2 regions of the Streptomyces sp. NPDC001450 genome follow, and region 1 is predicted to be linked to the other one. Evidence: riboswitches for the same ligand, from Rfam matches in the RefSeq annotation. Region 1 holds a riboswitch; the other holds the start of a gene.
What was found. Region 1 has a riboswitch for glycine ahead of gcvP (aminomethyl-transferring glycine dehydrogenase). Riboswitches for the same ligand answer to the same signal wherever they lie in the genome.
Positions count from the first base shown of each region.

Region 2: another riboswitch for glycine. It lies ahead of gcvT (glycine cleavage system aminomethyltransferase GcvT); the one in region 1 lies ahead of gcvP (aminomethyl-transferring glycine dehydrogenase).

Region 1 is NZ_JBSFHY010000038.1:92,891-100,721, forward strand. Features, by position in the region: gene ACWC5O_RS33895 (ABC transporter ATP-binding protein) at 1-622, shown strand, start outside; gene ACWC5O_RS33900 (TOBE domain-containing protein) at 651-1,070, shown strand; gene gcvP (aminomethyl-transferring glycine dehydrogenase) at 1,123-4,008, opposite strand; glycine riboswitch at 4,181-4,275, opposite strand; gene ACWC5O_RS33910 (PRC-barrel domain-containing protein) at 4,395-4,766, shown strand; gene ACWC5O_RS33915 (DNA polymerase IV) at 4,688-6,181, opposite strand; gene ACWC5O_RS33920 (MerR family transcriptional regulator) at 6,234-6,914, opposite strand; gene ACWC5O_RS33925 (bifunctional nuclease family protein) at 7,178-7,651, opposite strand; gene ftsR (transcriptional regulator FtsR) at 7,736-7,831, opposite strand, start outside.
Region 2 is NZ_JBSFHY010000026.1:43,524-51,354, forward strand. Features, by position in the region: gene glyA (serine hydroxymethyltransferase) at 1-594, opposite strand, end outside; gene gcvH (glycine cleavage system protein GcvH) at 609-986, opposite strand; gene gcvT (glycine cleavage system aminomethyltransferase GcvT) at 1,103-2,221, opposite strand; glycine riboswitch at 2,263-2,375, opposite strand; glycine riboswitch at 2,376-2,473, opposite strand; gene ACWC5O_RS26665 (AAA family ATPase) at 2,651-3,319, shown strand; gene ACWC5O_RS26670 (enhanced serine sensitivity protein SseB) at 3,393-4,184, shown strand; gene ACWC5O_RS26675 (enhanced serine sensitivity protein SseB C-terminal domain-containing protein) at 4,413-5,174, shown strand; gene ACWC5O_RS26680 (ABC transporter permease) at 5,473-6,471, shown strand; gene ACWC5O_RS26685 (ABC transporter substrate-binding protein) at 6,528-7,831, shown strand, end outside.

The DNA.
Region 1 (7,831 bases):
GCTCGCCCGCGCCCTCGCCACCCGGCCCCGGCTGCTGCTCCTGGACGAGCCGCTGGCGGCCCTGGACGCTCGTACCCGCCTGGAGGTCCGCGCCCAGCTCCGCCGCCATCTGGCCGAGTTCGAGGCGGTCGCCGTCCTCGTCACGCACGATCCGCTGGACGCCATGGTGCTCGCGGACCGGCTGGTGGTCGTCGAGCACGGCCGGGTCGTCCAGGTGGGCACCCCGGCCGACATCGCCCGCCATCCGCGCACCGACTACATCGCGCAGCTGGTCGGCCTCAACCTCTACCGGGGACGGGCCGAGGGGCATACGGTACGGCTCGACGCGGGACCCTCGATCACGACCACGGAGGTGCTGTCCGGGCCGGTCTTCGTGGCGTTCCCGCCGGCCGCCGTCACCCTCTTCCGGGACCGGCCCACAGGTGCCAGCGCCCGCAACCTGTGGCGCTGCGAGGTCGCCGGTCTGGAGACCCACGGCGACCAGATCCGCGCCGACCTCACCGGTGAACTCCCCCTGGCCGCCGACCTCACCACGGTCGCCGCGGCCGAGCTGGACCTGCATCCCGGCGCAGCTGTCTGGGCGACGGTCAAAGCGACGCAGACGCACGCATACCCTGCCTGAACGGGAGCGCCCTCTACCGTGGGTGCCCATGACACTGAGCATCCGCAACCAGCTCCCCGGCACCGTCACCGAGGTCCACCCCGGCGAGGTCATGGCCACGGTCAAGATCCGCCTGGACGGCGGGCAGGAGCTCATGGCGGCCATCACCCTGGAGGCCGTCGAGCAGCTCGGCCTCGCTCCGGACTCCCGCGTCCTCTCCCTGGTGAAGTCGACGGAGATCTCGCTCGCCACGAGCCGGTTCGAGGGCCTGTCGATCCGCAACCAGCTCCCCGGCGCGATCGTCCAGATCGCCCTCGGCGGAGTCATGGCCTCCGTGAAGGTCTCGGTGGCCGGCGGCGAACTCACGGCCGTGATCACCAAGGACGCGGCCGAAGACCTCGGCCTCTTCGTCGGTTCCGACGCGATCGCCCTGATCAAGGCTACCGAAGTGGCGCTTGCCTCGGTGTGAAGACGGCGGAGCCCCGCCCGGAACACGGGCGGGGCTCTCACCAGGAACTAGCTCAGTCCTCGTACGCGTCCAGCGGCGGGCAGGAGCAGACCAGGTTGCGGTCACCGAAGGCCTGGTCGATCCGGCGCACCGGCGGCCAGTACTTGTCGGCGGCCGAGACACCGGCCGGGAAGACGGCGTCCTCACGGCTGTAGGCGTGCGTCCACTCGCCGCCGAGCGCGGCCGCCGTGTGCGGAGCGTTCGCGAGCGGGTTGTCCTCCGCGGGCCACTCGCCCGAGCCGACCTTCTCGATCTCCGCGCGGATGGCGATCATCGCGTCGCAGAACCGGTCCAGCTCGGCCAGGTCCTCGGACTCGGTCGGCTCGATCATCAGCGTGCCGGCCACCGGGAAGGACATGGTCGGCGCGTGGAAGCCGTAGTCGATCAGGCGCTTGGCCACGTCGTCCACGCTCACGCCGGTCGCCTTGGTCAGCGGGCGCAGGTCGATGATGCACTCGTGCGCGACCAGGTTGCCGGGGCCGGTGTAGAGCACCGGGTAGTGCGGCTCCAGGCGCTTGGCGACGTAGTTCGCGGAGAGCACGGCCACCTGGGTGGCGCGCTTGAGGCCCTCGCCGCCCATCAGGCGGACGTACGCCCACGAGATCGGCAGAATGCCCGCACTGCCCCAGGGAGCCGCCGAGATCGGGCCGACGCCCGTCTCCGGGCCGGCCGCCGGCTGCAGCGGGTGGTTGGGCAGGTACGGCGCCAGGTGCCCGCGGACCGCGACCGGGCCGACGCCGGGGCCGCCGCCACCGTGCGGGATGCAGAAGGTCTTGTGCAGGTTCAGGTGCGAGACGTCACCGCCGAAGTGGCCCGGCTTGGCGAGGCCGACCAGGGCGTTGAGGTTGGCGCCGTCGACGTACACCTGGCCGCCCGCCTCGTGCACCTGGGCGCAGATGTCGGCGACGTGCTCCTCGAACACACCGTGCGTGGACGGGTAGGTGATCATCAGGACCGCCAGCTCGTCGCGGTACTGCTCGATCTTGGCCCGCAGGTCCTCGACGTCGATCTCGCCGTCCTCGGCGGTCCTCACGACGACGACCTTCATGCCGGCCATCACGGCGCTGGCGGCGTTGGTGCCGTGCGCCGAGGACGGGATCAGGCAGATGGTGCGCTGCTCGTCGCCGTTGGCCCGGTGGTAGCCGCGTACGGCCAGCAGACCGGCCAGCTCGCCCTGCGAACCGGCGTTCGGCTGGAGCGAGACCTTGTCGTAGCCGGTGACCTCGGCGAGACGCTCCTCCAGCTCGCGGATGAGCGTGAGGTAGCCCTCGGCCTGCTCGGCGGGCGCGAAGGGGTGCAGCTGGCCGAACTCGGGCCAGGTGACCGGCTCCATCTCCGTGGTCGCGTTGAGCTTCATGGTGCAGGAGCCCAGCGGGATCATGCCGCGGTCGAGCGCGTAGTCGCGGTCGGCCAGCTTGCGCAGGTAGCGCAGCATGGCGGTCTCTGAGCGGTGCTCGTGGAAGACCGGGTGCGTCAGGAAGTCGTCGGTGCGCAGCAGCGCCTGGGGCAGGGTGTCCGCGGCCGTCACGTCCAGCGCCTCGATGTCGCCCTCGACACCGAAGGCGGACCAGACGGCGGCCAGCTGGGCCCGGTTGCTGGTCTCGTCGCAGGCGAGGGAGACGTGGTCGGCGTCCACGAGACGCAGGTTGACGCCGTTCTCCAGGGCGGCGGCGACCACCTCGGCGGCCTTGCCGGGAACGCGTGCGGTGAGGGTGTCGAAGTAGGCGCCGTGGACGATCTCGACACCGCCGGCCTTCAGGCCCTCGGCGAGGATCGTGGCGTAGCGGTGGGTGCGGCGGGCGATGGCACGCAGCCCCTCGGGGCCGTGGTACACGGCGTACATACCGGCCATCACGGCGAGCAGCACCTGCGCGGTGCAGATGTTGCTCGTGGCCTTCTCGCGGCGGATGTGCTGCTCACGGGTCTGCAGCGCGAGGCGGTAGGCCTTGTTCCCGTCGGCGTCGACGGAGACGCCGACCAGACGGCCGGGCAGGCTGCGCGCGAACTTCTCGTGCACCGCCATGTAGCCCGCGTGCGGCCCGCCGAAGCCCATCGGCACGCCGAAGCGCTGGGTCGTGCCGACGGCGATGTCCGCACCCAGCTCGCCCGGCGAGGTCAGCAGGGTGAGGGCCAGCAGGTCGGCGGAGACGGTGACGAGGGCGCCCAGCTCGTGCGCCTGGTCGATGACCGCCTTGATGTCGCGTACGGCACCGGAGGCGCCCGGGTACTGGATCAGCACGCCGTTGATCTCGCGCGCGGCGACGTCGGCCGGGATGCCGTTGCTGAGGTCGGCGACGACGACCTCGACACCGGTCGGCTCGGCACGCGTCTCGATGACGGCGACGGTCTGCGGCAGCGCGTCCGCGTCGACCAGGAACAGGCCCTTCTTGTTCCTGCCCATGCGCCGGGACAGCGCCATCGCCTCGGCGGCGGCGGTGCCCTCGTCCAGGAGGGAGGCGCCGGAGGTGGGCAGGCCGGTGAGGTCGGCGACCATGGTCTGGAAGTTGAGCAGCGCCTCCAGGCGGCCCTGCGAGATCTCCGGCTGGTACGGCGTGTAGGCCGTGTACCAGGCCGGGTTCTCCATGACGTTGCGCAGGATGACGGGCGGGGTGAAGGTCCCGTAGTACCCGAGCCCGATCATCGAGCCGAGCACCTGGTTGCGGTCGGCGAGCGAGCGCAGCTCGGCGAGCACCTCGGCCTCGGTACGGGCACCCGGCAGATCGAGCGCGTCGGCGTTCTTGATCACATCCGGCACCGCGGCGGCGGTGAGCTCGTCGAGCGAGCCGTAACCGACGTGCGCGAGCATCTTGGCCCGCGCCTCCTGGTCGGGCCCGATGTGGCGCTGCTCGAAGGGGATGCCCGCTTCGAGCTCGGAGAGCGGAATGCGATGGGGGGTCATTGCGGAGGCCTCCTGGTCTGACGCGACCTTCGAGGGGCACCACGGCGGTTGCCCCGACGGCCTCCCCCTCTGTCATCAAAACCTGAGAGCTTCACCGGGCGCCCGAGGGGCCCGGCTTTCACCGTCGGTGAGGGCGGGAGCCGTCGACACTCGCCCTGCTTTCCAGAGTGACCTCGTCCGTGCGGTACGTGAGCCTGAGAGATTCCGGGGAGGATTTGCTCCTTCGGCGCCTCCGAGGTGGTCGGAGGACTCTCCCGCACGGGGTCAGCAGCCGCTGCCAGCCTACCAGCGAGGTCAACGCACGGGCCCTCGAGTGGCCGCCTCCTTGAATGTGCTCTTTTGTAGTGCTTACGGATGAGTTGCGACCAAGTGGAGGGAGAGGGACGGTGCAGACCGACATCGATCCGCGCAACCTGATCGGCCGCAAGGCGTTCGACCGCAATGGCACCAAGATCGGCACCATCGACGAGGTGTACCTCGACGATGCCACGGGCGTACCGGAGTGGGCGGCCATACGCACCGGCCTGTTCTCCCGGGACGCCTTCGTCCCCCTGGAGCCCAGCGAACTGGTGGAGGGCGCCCTCCGGGTCCCCTTCGACCGCGCGCTCATCAAGGACGCCCCCGACTTCGGCGTGGGCCGTCACCTCTCCCCCGAACAGGAACTCCAGCTCTACCACCACTACGGCCTCGATGCGGCAGCACCTCCCTCGGTGCCGGACCACGACTTCGGCAAGCTGGCGGGCACGGAGGAGGTCTGATCCTCGGCCGGGGAACCCGTCTCCTCCCCGGGAACGGTGGTCTGCCGCACGGGCGGGTCGGCGACATCGGTTCCCTGAACCAACGGCAACGGCTCAGCCGACTCCAGCGAGGGATCGTCGGCAAAAAACGTCCGCACCCGCCCCGGCTCGGACAGCGGTGTCTCGAAGCGAACAGTGACCCGTCCCAGGCCACTGCCCTGCACCCAGCCGTGCCCGTACTCGGTGTGCCGCACGTCGTACCCGGCACGCCAGTGCCGCTCGGCGGGCTCCGGGCGCTCCTCCACGGCCTCGGGTGCGGGCTCCTCCGGCGCGTGCGCGGCCGCGGCGGCGTTCCGCTCGCCCGCCGCCGCCTGCGCGAACAGGTCCTCCTGGGTGTAGTCGGCGAGCCCCGAGACGCCCACGCCCAGCAGCCGTACTCCGCCCGTGGTGTCCACCGACTCCAGCAGCCGAGCGGCCGCCTCCCGGATCACCGCCGGATCGTCGGTGGGGCCACGGAGCGTCTCGGAGCGGGTCAGCGTCGAGAAGTCGTACCGCCGCACCTTCAGCACGATGGTCCGCCCGGACAGCCCCGCCCCGCGCAACCGCCCCACGCACCGGTCGGCGAGCCGCTGCACCTCCAGGCCGACCCGCAGCCGGTCATGGATGTCCACGTCGTAGGTGTCCTCGACCGACACCGACTTGGTCTCCCGCTCGGCCACCACGGGCCGGTCGTCGTGCGCCAGCGCCATGGCGTACAGCGCGTGCCCGTGCGCCTTGCCGAGCATCCGTACGAGTTCGTCCTCCCCCGCCTCGGCCAGCTCCTCGACGGTGGTGATCCCGGCCCGCCGCAGATGGTCCCCGGTGGCCGGCCCGACCCCGGGCAGCGTCCGCACGGACATGGGGCCCAGCAGCGCCCGCTCGGTCCCGGGTTCGATGAGCACGAGTCCGTCGGGCTTGGCCTGCTCGGAGGCGATCTTCGCGAGCATCTTGGATGCGGCCAGCCCCACCGACCCGGTCAGCCCCGTGACCGCCCGGATGTCCGCGCGCAGCTTCGTCCCGGCCAGCCGCGCCGACGTCTCGTCCCAGGCCGCTCCCCCGGCCTCCAGATCCACGAACGCCTCGTCCAGGCTCAGCGGCTCCACCAGCGGCGACAGCGCCCGCAGCAGCGCCATCACCTGCTCGCTGACCGACTTGTACAGGGCGAAGCGCGGCACGAGGTACGCGGCGTTCGGCGCCAGCCTGCGCGCCTGGGCCATCGGCATCGCGGAGTGGACCCCGAAGACCCGTGCCTCGTACGACGCGGTGGCCACTACCCCGCGCGGTCCGAGTCCGCCCACGACGACTGCCTTCCCGCGCAGGCTCGGCTTGGACGCCTGCTCCACCGAGGCGAAGAAGGCATCCATGTCGAGATGCAGGATCGTGGGCGCGTTTCTCACATCTCCGATGCTGCACCACGCCACTGACAACGCGCCCCCCGAGGGGACGCCGTCAGACCGCCCGGTTGCGGCGCCTGGCCAGTTCGTCGGCCGGGTTGTGCCCGACCAGGGTCTCCCCGGTGTCGATGCGTTCGCCGTGCAGCTGGGAGAGCGCGCTTTCCACGTCCCGCCAGACCACTCCGACGGCGATGCCGAAGATGCCCTGACCGCCCTGGAGCAGGGCGTGGACCTCGTCGGGAGAGGTGCACTCGTAGACCGTGGCACCGTCACTCATCAGCGTCATGCGCTCCAGGTCGCGGAAACCGCGTTCCCTGAGGTGCTGGACGGCCGTACGGATGTTCTGCAGCGAGACCCCGGTGTCCAGGAACCGCTTGACGATCTTCAGGACGACGACGTCCCGGAAGCTGTACAGGCGCTGCGTGCCCGAGCCGTACGCGGGCCGCACGCTCGGCTCCACGAGGCCGGTGCGGGCCCAGTAGTCGAGCTGCCGATAGGTGATGCCGGCGGCCGCGCAGGCGGTGGGCCCGCGGTAGCCGATCTCTTCGGACGCCATGGACGCCGCCCCTCCGCCGTCGGGCACCGCCGTCGGTCGCTGTGAGGCGTGGTCGACCGCGCTGCTGGGATGGGGGTACCCCCTGTTCGAACGCAGCTGAAAACCTGGGGGAGGGTACGGACCGCTCTCCCCGAGTCGTCCGGGGGCACCCCCAGCCGTACCGTCGCCGCTGGTTCTCACGCCGACCTCCGTCCTTGACCTGCCTTCTCGACGGTAGGCAGTCACCAGGGGTGCGTCAACGATCGCCACACTCGGCACGCCGAGTGATAATCACCCTAGGAGTGGTTTCCCGTGCCCCACCGCGGGGAAAGGCTAGCCGAATGCTCCGGCGGGGGACCGTAGGACGCTCTCAACGGCCGGTGGCAATTGCCATGGCACCGGGCTCGTACGAGCGGTCGACCGGCCGGTCACGGACCCCGCGGCTCGCCCGGCCGGCCCCCGTCTCACTGGCTGCTGGTGCCGAAGTCCTCGGGCGAGATCTGGTCGAGGAACTCGCGGAACTTCTCCACCTCGTCCTCCTGCTCGTCCGGGATCGCGATGCCGGCGTCGTCCAGCACCGTGTCACTGCCGTAGATCGGCGTTCCGGTGCGCAGCGCGAGCGCTATGGCGTCCGAAGGACGTGCACTCACCTCGACCCCGCTGGCGAAGACCAGCTCCGCGTAGAAGACGCCCTCACGCAGATCCGTGATGCGTACTTCGGTCAGCTCCTGGCCGACGGCCTCCAGCACGTCCTTGAACAGGTCGTGGGTCAGCGGTCGCGCGGGCGCCATGCCCTGTTGGGCGAAGGCGATCGCCGTCGCCTCCCCCGGCCCGATCCAGATGGGGAGGTAACGGTCGCCCCCCACTTCGCGCAGGAGCACGATCGGTTGGTTGGAGGGCATTTCCACCCGGACACCTACGACATCGAGCTCGTTCACACAGCAACCCTAGGCCGTGCCCGGGACGTTTGGGTAGTCGGGCCGGGAACAGGTGCCCGATCCGGCCCCCGGAACCCCCGCCGCTCAGGGCAGCCGGACACCCAGGGCGATCTGCACCAGCGCGGCGTGCAGCTTCACCGTGAGCGCCGCCAGCTCCTTCGCCCGGGCCTCGGCGTGCGC
Region 2 (7,831 bases), on a different contig from region 1:
CAGGTAGGCCTCGACCTCGTCGGCGATCCGGCGGAACTCGGCGAAGTCCAGCTGACGCGGGTACGCCGACCAGCCCGCGATGATCACCTTCGGGCGGTGCTCCTTGGCCAGGCGCTCGACCTCGGCCATGTCGACCAGGCCGGTCTCGACGTCCACGTGGTAGGCGACCACGTTGAACTGCTTGCCGGAGAAGTTCAGCCGCATCCCGTGGGTCAGGTGGCCGCCGTGCGCCAGGTCCAGGCCGAGGATGGTGTCCCCGGGCTGGGCCAGCGCGAACAGGGCCGCCTGGTTCGCGGACGCGCCGGAGTGGGGCTGCACGTTGGCGTACTCGGCGCCGAACAGCTCCTTGATCCGGTCGATGGCGATCTGCTCGGCGACGTCGACGTGCTCGCAGCCGCCGTAGTAGCGGCGGCCCGGGTAGCCCTCGGCGTACTTGTTGGTGAGGACCGAGCCCTGGGCCTCCATCACCGCGAGCGGCGCGAAGTTCTCAGAGGCGATCATCTCCAGGGTCGACTGCTGGCGGTTCAGCTCGGCGTCGACCGCGGCGGCGATCTCCGGGTCCAGCTCGTGCAGGGACGTGTTCAGGACAGTCATACGGCTACGACTCCTCAGCCGGCGGTGAAGGCGGTGTACTCGTCGGCGGAGAGCAGGTCGGCCGGCTCGTCCGTGATGCGTACCTTGAACAGCCAGCCGCCCTCGAAGGGGGCCGAGTTGACCAGCGACGGGTCGTCGACGACGTCCTGGTTGATCTCGGTGATCTCACCGGTCACGGGTGCGTACAGGTCGCTGACCGACTTGGTCGACTCCAGCTCGCCGCAGGACTCGCCCGCGGACACCGTGTCACCGACCTCCGGGAGCTGGACGAAGACGACATCGCCGAGCGCGTTGGCCGCGTGCTCCGTGATGCCGACCGTCGACACGCCGTCCTCGGCGGCCGACAGCCACTCGTGCTCCTTGCTGTAGCGCAGCTGCTGGGGGTTGCTCATGGCCTGAATTCTCCTGTACGCGCGGGAGTGCTGATGAATGGGGGACTGCTGAACCTGCTGATGAGCAGGTGAAGTGTGCGCAGGGTCACGTTCTGGGTACGGACCGCGCCCAGTGTCTACTTCTGGCGCTTGTAGAACGGCAGCGCCACGACCTCGTACGGCTCGTGGCTCCCGCGGATGTCCACACCAACGCCCGCGGTGCCCGGCGCCGCGTGCGCAGCGTCGACGTAGGCGATGGCGATCGGCTTGCCCAGGGTGGGGGAGGGGGCGCCGGAGGTGACCTCGCCGATGACCTCGCCGCCGGCGACGACGGCGTACCCGGCGCGCGGCACCCGGCGGCCCTCGGCGATCAGGCCGACGAGCACCCGCGGCGGGTTCTGCTCGGCCTTGGCGGCGGCCTCGGTGAGCGCCTCGCGGCCCACGAAGTCGCCCTCCTTCTCGAACTTCACCACGCGGCCGAGCCCGGCGTCGAACGGTGTCAGGGACGTGGTCAGCTCGTGCCCGTACAGCGGCATGCCCGCCTCCAGGCGCAGGGTGTCCCGGCAGGACAGGCCGCAGGGCACCAGACCGACGCCCTCGCCGGCCTTGGTCAGCGCCTGCCACAGCTCCACGGCGTGCTCGGGCTTCACGAACAGCTCGAAGCCGTCCTCGCCGGTGTAGCCGGTGCGGGCGATCAGGGCGGGGACGCCGGCGACCGTGCCGGGCAGGCCCGCGTAGTACTTCAGGCCGTCCAGGTCGGCGTCCGTGAGGGACTTCAGGATGCCGGGGGACTCGGGGCCCTGGACCGCGATCAGCGCGTACGCGTCACGGTCGTCGCGCACCTCGGCGTCGAAGCCCGCGGCGCGCTCGGTCAGCGCGTCCAGCACCACCTGGGCGTTGGAGGCGTTGGCGACGACCATGTACTCGGTCTCGGCGAGGCGGTAGACGATCAGGTCGTCCAGGATGCCGCCGTCGGCCTGGCAGATCATGGTGTAGCGGGCGCGGCCGACGCCGACGGAGGCGATGTTGCCGACCAGGGCGAAGTTCAGCAGGGCCGCCGCCTCCGCGCCGGTCACGGTGATCTCACCCATGTGGGAGAGGTCGAAAAGGCCGGCCTTGGTCCGCACGGCCACGTGCTCGTCGCGCTCGGAGCCGTAGCGCAGGGGCATGTCCCAGCCCGCGAAGTCGGTCATCGTCGCACCGAGCGAGCGATGGAGCGCGTCCAACGCGGTGTGACGGAGTTCGGTACTGCTCATCGGTCGGTCGTCTCCCAGGGCAGGCTGACGGGCGAGGTAGTTCCTCCCCATCTGTCATCGGAACCTGAGAGGTTCGCCGAGACCGCCACAGGGACGATCACGGCTTGCACCTTGGGTGGAGCCACTGACACAGCGGCCCGCTTTTCAGATGTGCCTCGCCCGCGCGGTAACGGGGCCTGAGAGATTCAAGGGAGGGACTTGCTCCTTCGGCGCCCCAGCGAAGGCTGCTGGGAACTCTCCCGCGCGGATTCAAACGGCCGGTATGCAGTTGGCGCGCACATCATTGCACGCCTCACCCCCACCCGTCAGGGCCGCATCTGTAACCGACCTGTGGCAGTACGCGCACCGAACCACTGGACGCGGCGCATTACCTTCTCTTTACATGTGATGGGCATGGGATTACCAGGCCCACAGGGGAGGACGATCACGGTGAACAGGACCACGGCCTACGCCGCCACCACCGGCATCGCGGTGGCGAAGCAGCCCTCCGCCCCGGCCCGCGAGCGCTGCGCCGACCGCCCGGCCCCGGTCGTCCGCGACCTGCGCGACCGAGAGGGCCGCAGCCCGCGCGCCCTGCACTTCGGGCCCGCCGACCTGGTGGTGATCACCGGCCTGCCCGGCAGCGGCAAGTCCACGCTGATGCACCGCGCGGTCACCGGCCACCGCGTCGACTCCCAGGACACCCGCGACCGCTGGGACGCCCGCGCGCCCCGCTTCCTTCCCTACGCGCTCTACCGTCCCCTGGTCCGGCTCGCCCACTACGCCGGACTGCGCCGCGTCCTGCGCACCGGCGAGGGTGTCGTCGTGCACGACTGCGGCACCCAGTCCTGGGTGCGCGCCTGGCTGGCCCGCGAGGCCCGCCGCCGCGGCGGCACCCTGCACCTGCTCCTCCTCGACGTCACCCCCGGCACCGCCCGCGAGGGCCAGCGCGAGCGCGGCCGCGGCGTGTCCCGCTACGCCTTCAGCCGCCACCGCCGTACGACCGCCCGGCTGCTGCGCGCGGTGGAGCGCGGCGAGCTGCCCGCCGGCTGCGACTCGGCGGTGCTGCTGGACCGGGACGCGGCGGACGTCCTGCACCGCATAGCCTTCACCGGCTGATCGGACCGGCCGCTGTCACAGGCACCCGCTAGCCTTCTGATCCACAGCATGGTTCCCAGCAGGCGGTAGGCAGATGGACTTCCCGGCGGACACTCCCGCGGACTTCCCGGCACAGACGCACCCCCACCCGCACGGCGGTTGGCCCGGCAACGAGCTGGAGGAGGTGCTCTCGGCCTCCCTCGGCATACCCTCCGCGGGCGGCCGGATCATCGAGGTGCTGGGCCGGAGCTTCCTCTGGATCCCCCTGCCGAGCGGCGGCGGCCCGCAGAGCGGCCCCCTGGACCTGCCCACGATGGACATCGAGGGCCAGGTGTACGTCCCGGTCTTCAGCTCCGAGGAACAGCTCCGCCAGGCGACCGGCTCCCACATGTCGTACACCATCGCCCCGGCGGTGGAGTTCGCCCGCGGCCTGCCTCCGCAGGTCGGTATCGCCGTCAACCCCGACGGCGTGGTCGGCATACCGCTGCCGCCGGAGGCGGTGGCCGAGCTGTGCCGCGCGGGCCGCACCCCGCTGGACGGCCCCGGCTCAGGCGGCCGGGTCCGCCTCTTCGAGCCCGACTGGCAGGACGACCCGGTCGACTTCCTGACCGCCGCCTCCGCCGAGTTCGCCGCGACCGGCGTGGTCCTCACCGCCCGCCGGTGCCTCGCCGCCGTCGAGACGGCCGACCCCGTGATGTTCGTGGGTGTCGAACTCTCCCAGTGGGAAGGCGACCTACGAGCCGTCCCCCTGGACGCCCTCGGCAAGGCCCTCGGCAAAGTCCCGGTCAAGTGGCCGGTCAACCTGGTCCTCCTGGACGTGGCCCAGGACCCGGTGGCCGACTGGCTCAGGACGAACGTGCGCCCTTTCTACCAGTACGGGCATTAGCTTCTACGGCCACTGGAAGCCAACCCAGGGGCAGCCAACCCAGGGGTGCGGGGCTGTGTCCGATATGCGGCTCCGCCGCGGGACCCGACAAGCCACCACGCACCCGCACCCGCCGACGGACACGAGGCCCCGAGCCCCTAGGCGCTTAAGCTGTTCCCAAACGCGGGGCAACTCCCAGAAGGGCCGGTACGACAGGTGAGCGCGAGCCACAGCGGCAGCGTCGAGCACATGCTGCGCCAGGTCACCCCAGGGCGCTACGACGCCTACGAGGCACTGCTGCGCGCCCTCGCCACCCCGTCCTCCGGCCAGATCTGGATGCTCCTGTGGCACGGCCAGGCCGGCTCGCCCGACGCCCAGTACGGAAACATGGAGGTCGACGGCTTCAGCTACGCCCCCTGTGTGACCTCCGCCCAGGAACTCTCGGCGAGCGGCTGGAACCGCTCCTACGAGGTGGTCGACGGACTGGACGTGGCCCGCACCCTCTATCCCGACCACTACGGTCTCTGGCTCAATCCGCACGCTCCGGGCGGCGGCGTCGGGATCCCCTGGCTGGACCTGCGCCGCATCGCCACCGGCCTGGACCGCCAGCCGGCCGGCCCCCTGCGGCTGTCCGAACCCGGCATCGAGATCCCGCAGTTCTACGCCCTGCTCGCGCAGAACGCCCACCGCACCCCGGCCCTGCGCTCCCTGCGCCGCGCCTGGGTCCAGCCCGCGCTCGGGGCGCCGTACCTCGCCATCGGTCTGGATGTGTACGACACCTCGCCGGCCGCGGTGGACTCGGTGCGCGCGATGATGCAGCAGTCGGTCGGCGCGGTCCCGGACGGGCTTCCGGTGTCGACGGTCGCGATGACCGACGACTACGACCCGGTCGTGATGTGGATGCGGGCCAGCGCCCGTCCGTTCTACGACCGCGAGGCCCACGCGGCCGCCCCGCAGCCGCAGGCCCCGGCTGCCGGCTACGGATACCCGCCCGTGCACGGCGCCTACTGAGCGGGCACACCCCGCGCTGCCGTGTGCGATGGGTTGATGGCGACGAATGAGTGGTCACCGGGTGTGATGAGCGCGTCCGAGGGCCGGTTCCGTAGGTTCGGATAACGGAACCCCCATGGCTGTATCACGGTTATGCATACTTTCGCCTTGGACTCTGGCGGGTGATCGCAGCCACGCTGAAGACTCCCCACTCAGACACGAGGTGCTCACCTCGTGGTCGAGTGCAAGTCGATAAAGCCGCAAACCTTCGCGGCAGACGCGGGCCGGGCAACAACCGGCTAGAGGGGTCGGGTTCACAGTGACCGCACCGATCGAGACCACCGGAGCCGAGGCCGAGACCCCGCCCGAGGCTGTGCTCGCCGGGGTCAAGAAATCCCAGATCGAAGGGCGTTCACTCTCGCAGATCGCCTGGACCCGGTTCAAACGGGACAAACTGGCCGTGGCGGGCGGGGTCGTCGTCATCCTGCTCGTGCTGATGGCGGTGTTCGCGAAGCCGATCGAGTGGGCTTTCGGGCTGGACCCCAACCAGTTCCACCAGGACCTCATCGATCCGGCTCGACTGGCCCCCAAGGGCAGCTGGGGCGGTATGAGTTGGAGCCACCCGCTGGGCGTGGAGCCGCAGTACGGCCGTGACATGCTCGCCCGCATCATCGAGGGCTCCTGGGTATCGCTGCTGGTCGCCGGCGGCGCCACCCTGCTGTCCGTGCTCATCGGTACCGTGCTCGGCGTCGTCGCCGGCTACTACGGCGGCTGGGTCGACAGCGTCATCAGCCGGCTGATGGACACCTTCCTGGCGTTCCCGCTGCTGCTGTTCGCCATCGCCATCTCGGCGTCGGTGCAGGATGGTTTCTTCGGTTTCAACGGCCTGCCGCTGCGCATCGGCGTGCTGATCTTCGTGATCGGCTTCTTCAGCTGGCCGTACATCGGCCGTATCGTGCGCGCCCAGACGATGAGCCTCGCGCGGCGCGAGTTCGTGGAGGCCGCAACCAGCCTGGGCGCCCGCGGCCCGTACATCCTGTTCCGCGAACTGCTCCCCAACCTCGTCGCGCCGGTCCTCGTCTACTCGACGCTGATCATCCCGACGAACATCCTCTTCGAGGCCGCGCTGAGCTTCCTCGGAGTCGGTATCGCGCCGCCGCAGGCTTCTTGGGGCGGAATGCTCAGCAACGCCGTGGATCTCTACACCGCAGATCCGCAGTTCATGTTCGTGCCCGGACTGGCGATCTTCATCACCGTCCTGGCATTCAACCTGCTGGGTGACGGGCTGCGTGACGCGCTCGACCCTCGCAGCAAGTGATCCACATCGATCGAGGGGGCATTCCTCACGTGAAGACGAGAAGGGTTACCGCCGCCGTGGCGACGGTCCTGGCGGTCTCGCTCGGCGCTGCCGCGTGCGGCGGCGGTAATGACAGCAACAACAACGGTGGCGGTTCCGCCAAGAAGGACGCGGCGCTGGACTCCATCGTCAACGCGTCGAGCAAGAAGGGGGGGACGGTCAACCTCGAGGACTCAGACGTTCCGGACTCCCTGGACCCGGGCAACACGTACTACGGCTTCGTGCAGAACTTCTCGCGTCTGTACGCCCGTACGCTCGTCACCTTCAAGCCGGCCGCCGGCAAGGACGGCCTCACCGTCGTCCCCGACCTCGCCGACTCCCTCGGCAAGGCCAGCGCCGACGCCAAGACCTGGACGTACCACCTGCGTTCGGGCCTGAAGTTCGACGACGGCACGCCGATCACGTCCAAGGACGTCAAGTACGCGATCGAGCGCTCCAACTTCGCGCCCGAGGCCCTGTCCAACGGTCCCACGTACTTCAAGGCGTACCTGAAGGGCGGCGACAAGTACAAGGGCCCCTACAAGGACAAGAAGGGTCTCGACTCGATCGCGACCCCGGACGACCAGACGATCGTCTTCCACCTGGCCAAGCCCTTCGCCGACTTCGACTACCTGGCGACCTTCTCCCAGACGGCCCCCGTGCCGCAGGCGAAGGACGACGGCGCGAAGTACGTCCAGCACATCGTGTCCTCCGGCCCCTACAAGTTCGCCTCGTACGAGGAGGGCGCCAGCGCCTCCCTCGTCCGCAACCCGAACTGGGACCCGAAGTCGGACCCGATCCGCAAGGCGCTGCCGGACAAGATCAACGTCAAGTTCAAGGTCAACCCGGTCACGGTCGACAACGACCTGCTCGCCGACAAGATCACGGCCGACATCACGGGCGCCGGCGTGCAGCCGCAGACCCAGCCGCGCATCCTGGACGGCAAGTACGCCAAGCAGACGGACAACTCGTACGCGGGCGCCACGGGTTACATGGCCCTGAACCTGCACGTCGCTCCGTTCGACAACGTCCACTGCCGCAAGGCCGTCCAGTGGGCCCTCGACAAGCAGTCGGTCATCGACGCCATGGGCGGCTCGCCCAAGGGCGACGTGGCCACCACGCTGCTGCCGCCGTCGGTCAACGGCTACACCAAGTTCGACACCTACGCCACGCCGGGCCACAAGGGTGACGCGGCCAAGGCCAAGGACGAGCTGAAGCAGTGCGGCAAGCCGAGCGGCTTCTCCACCACGCTGACGGCCCGCGCCGACCGCCCCGCCGAGGTGGCGGCCGCCACGGCCATCCAGAACTCGCTGAAGGGCGTCGGCATCAAGGTCGACATCAA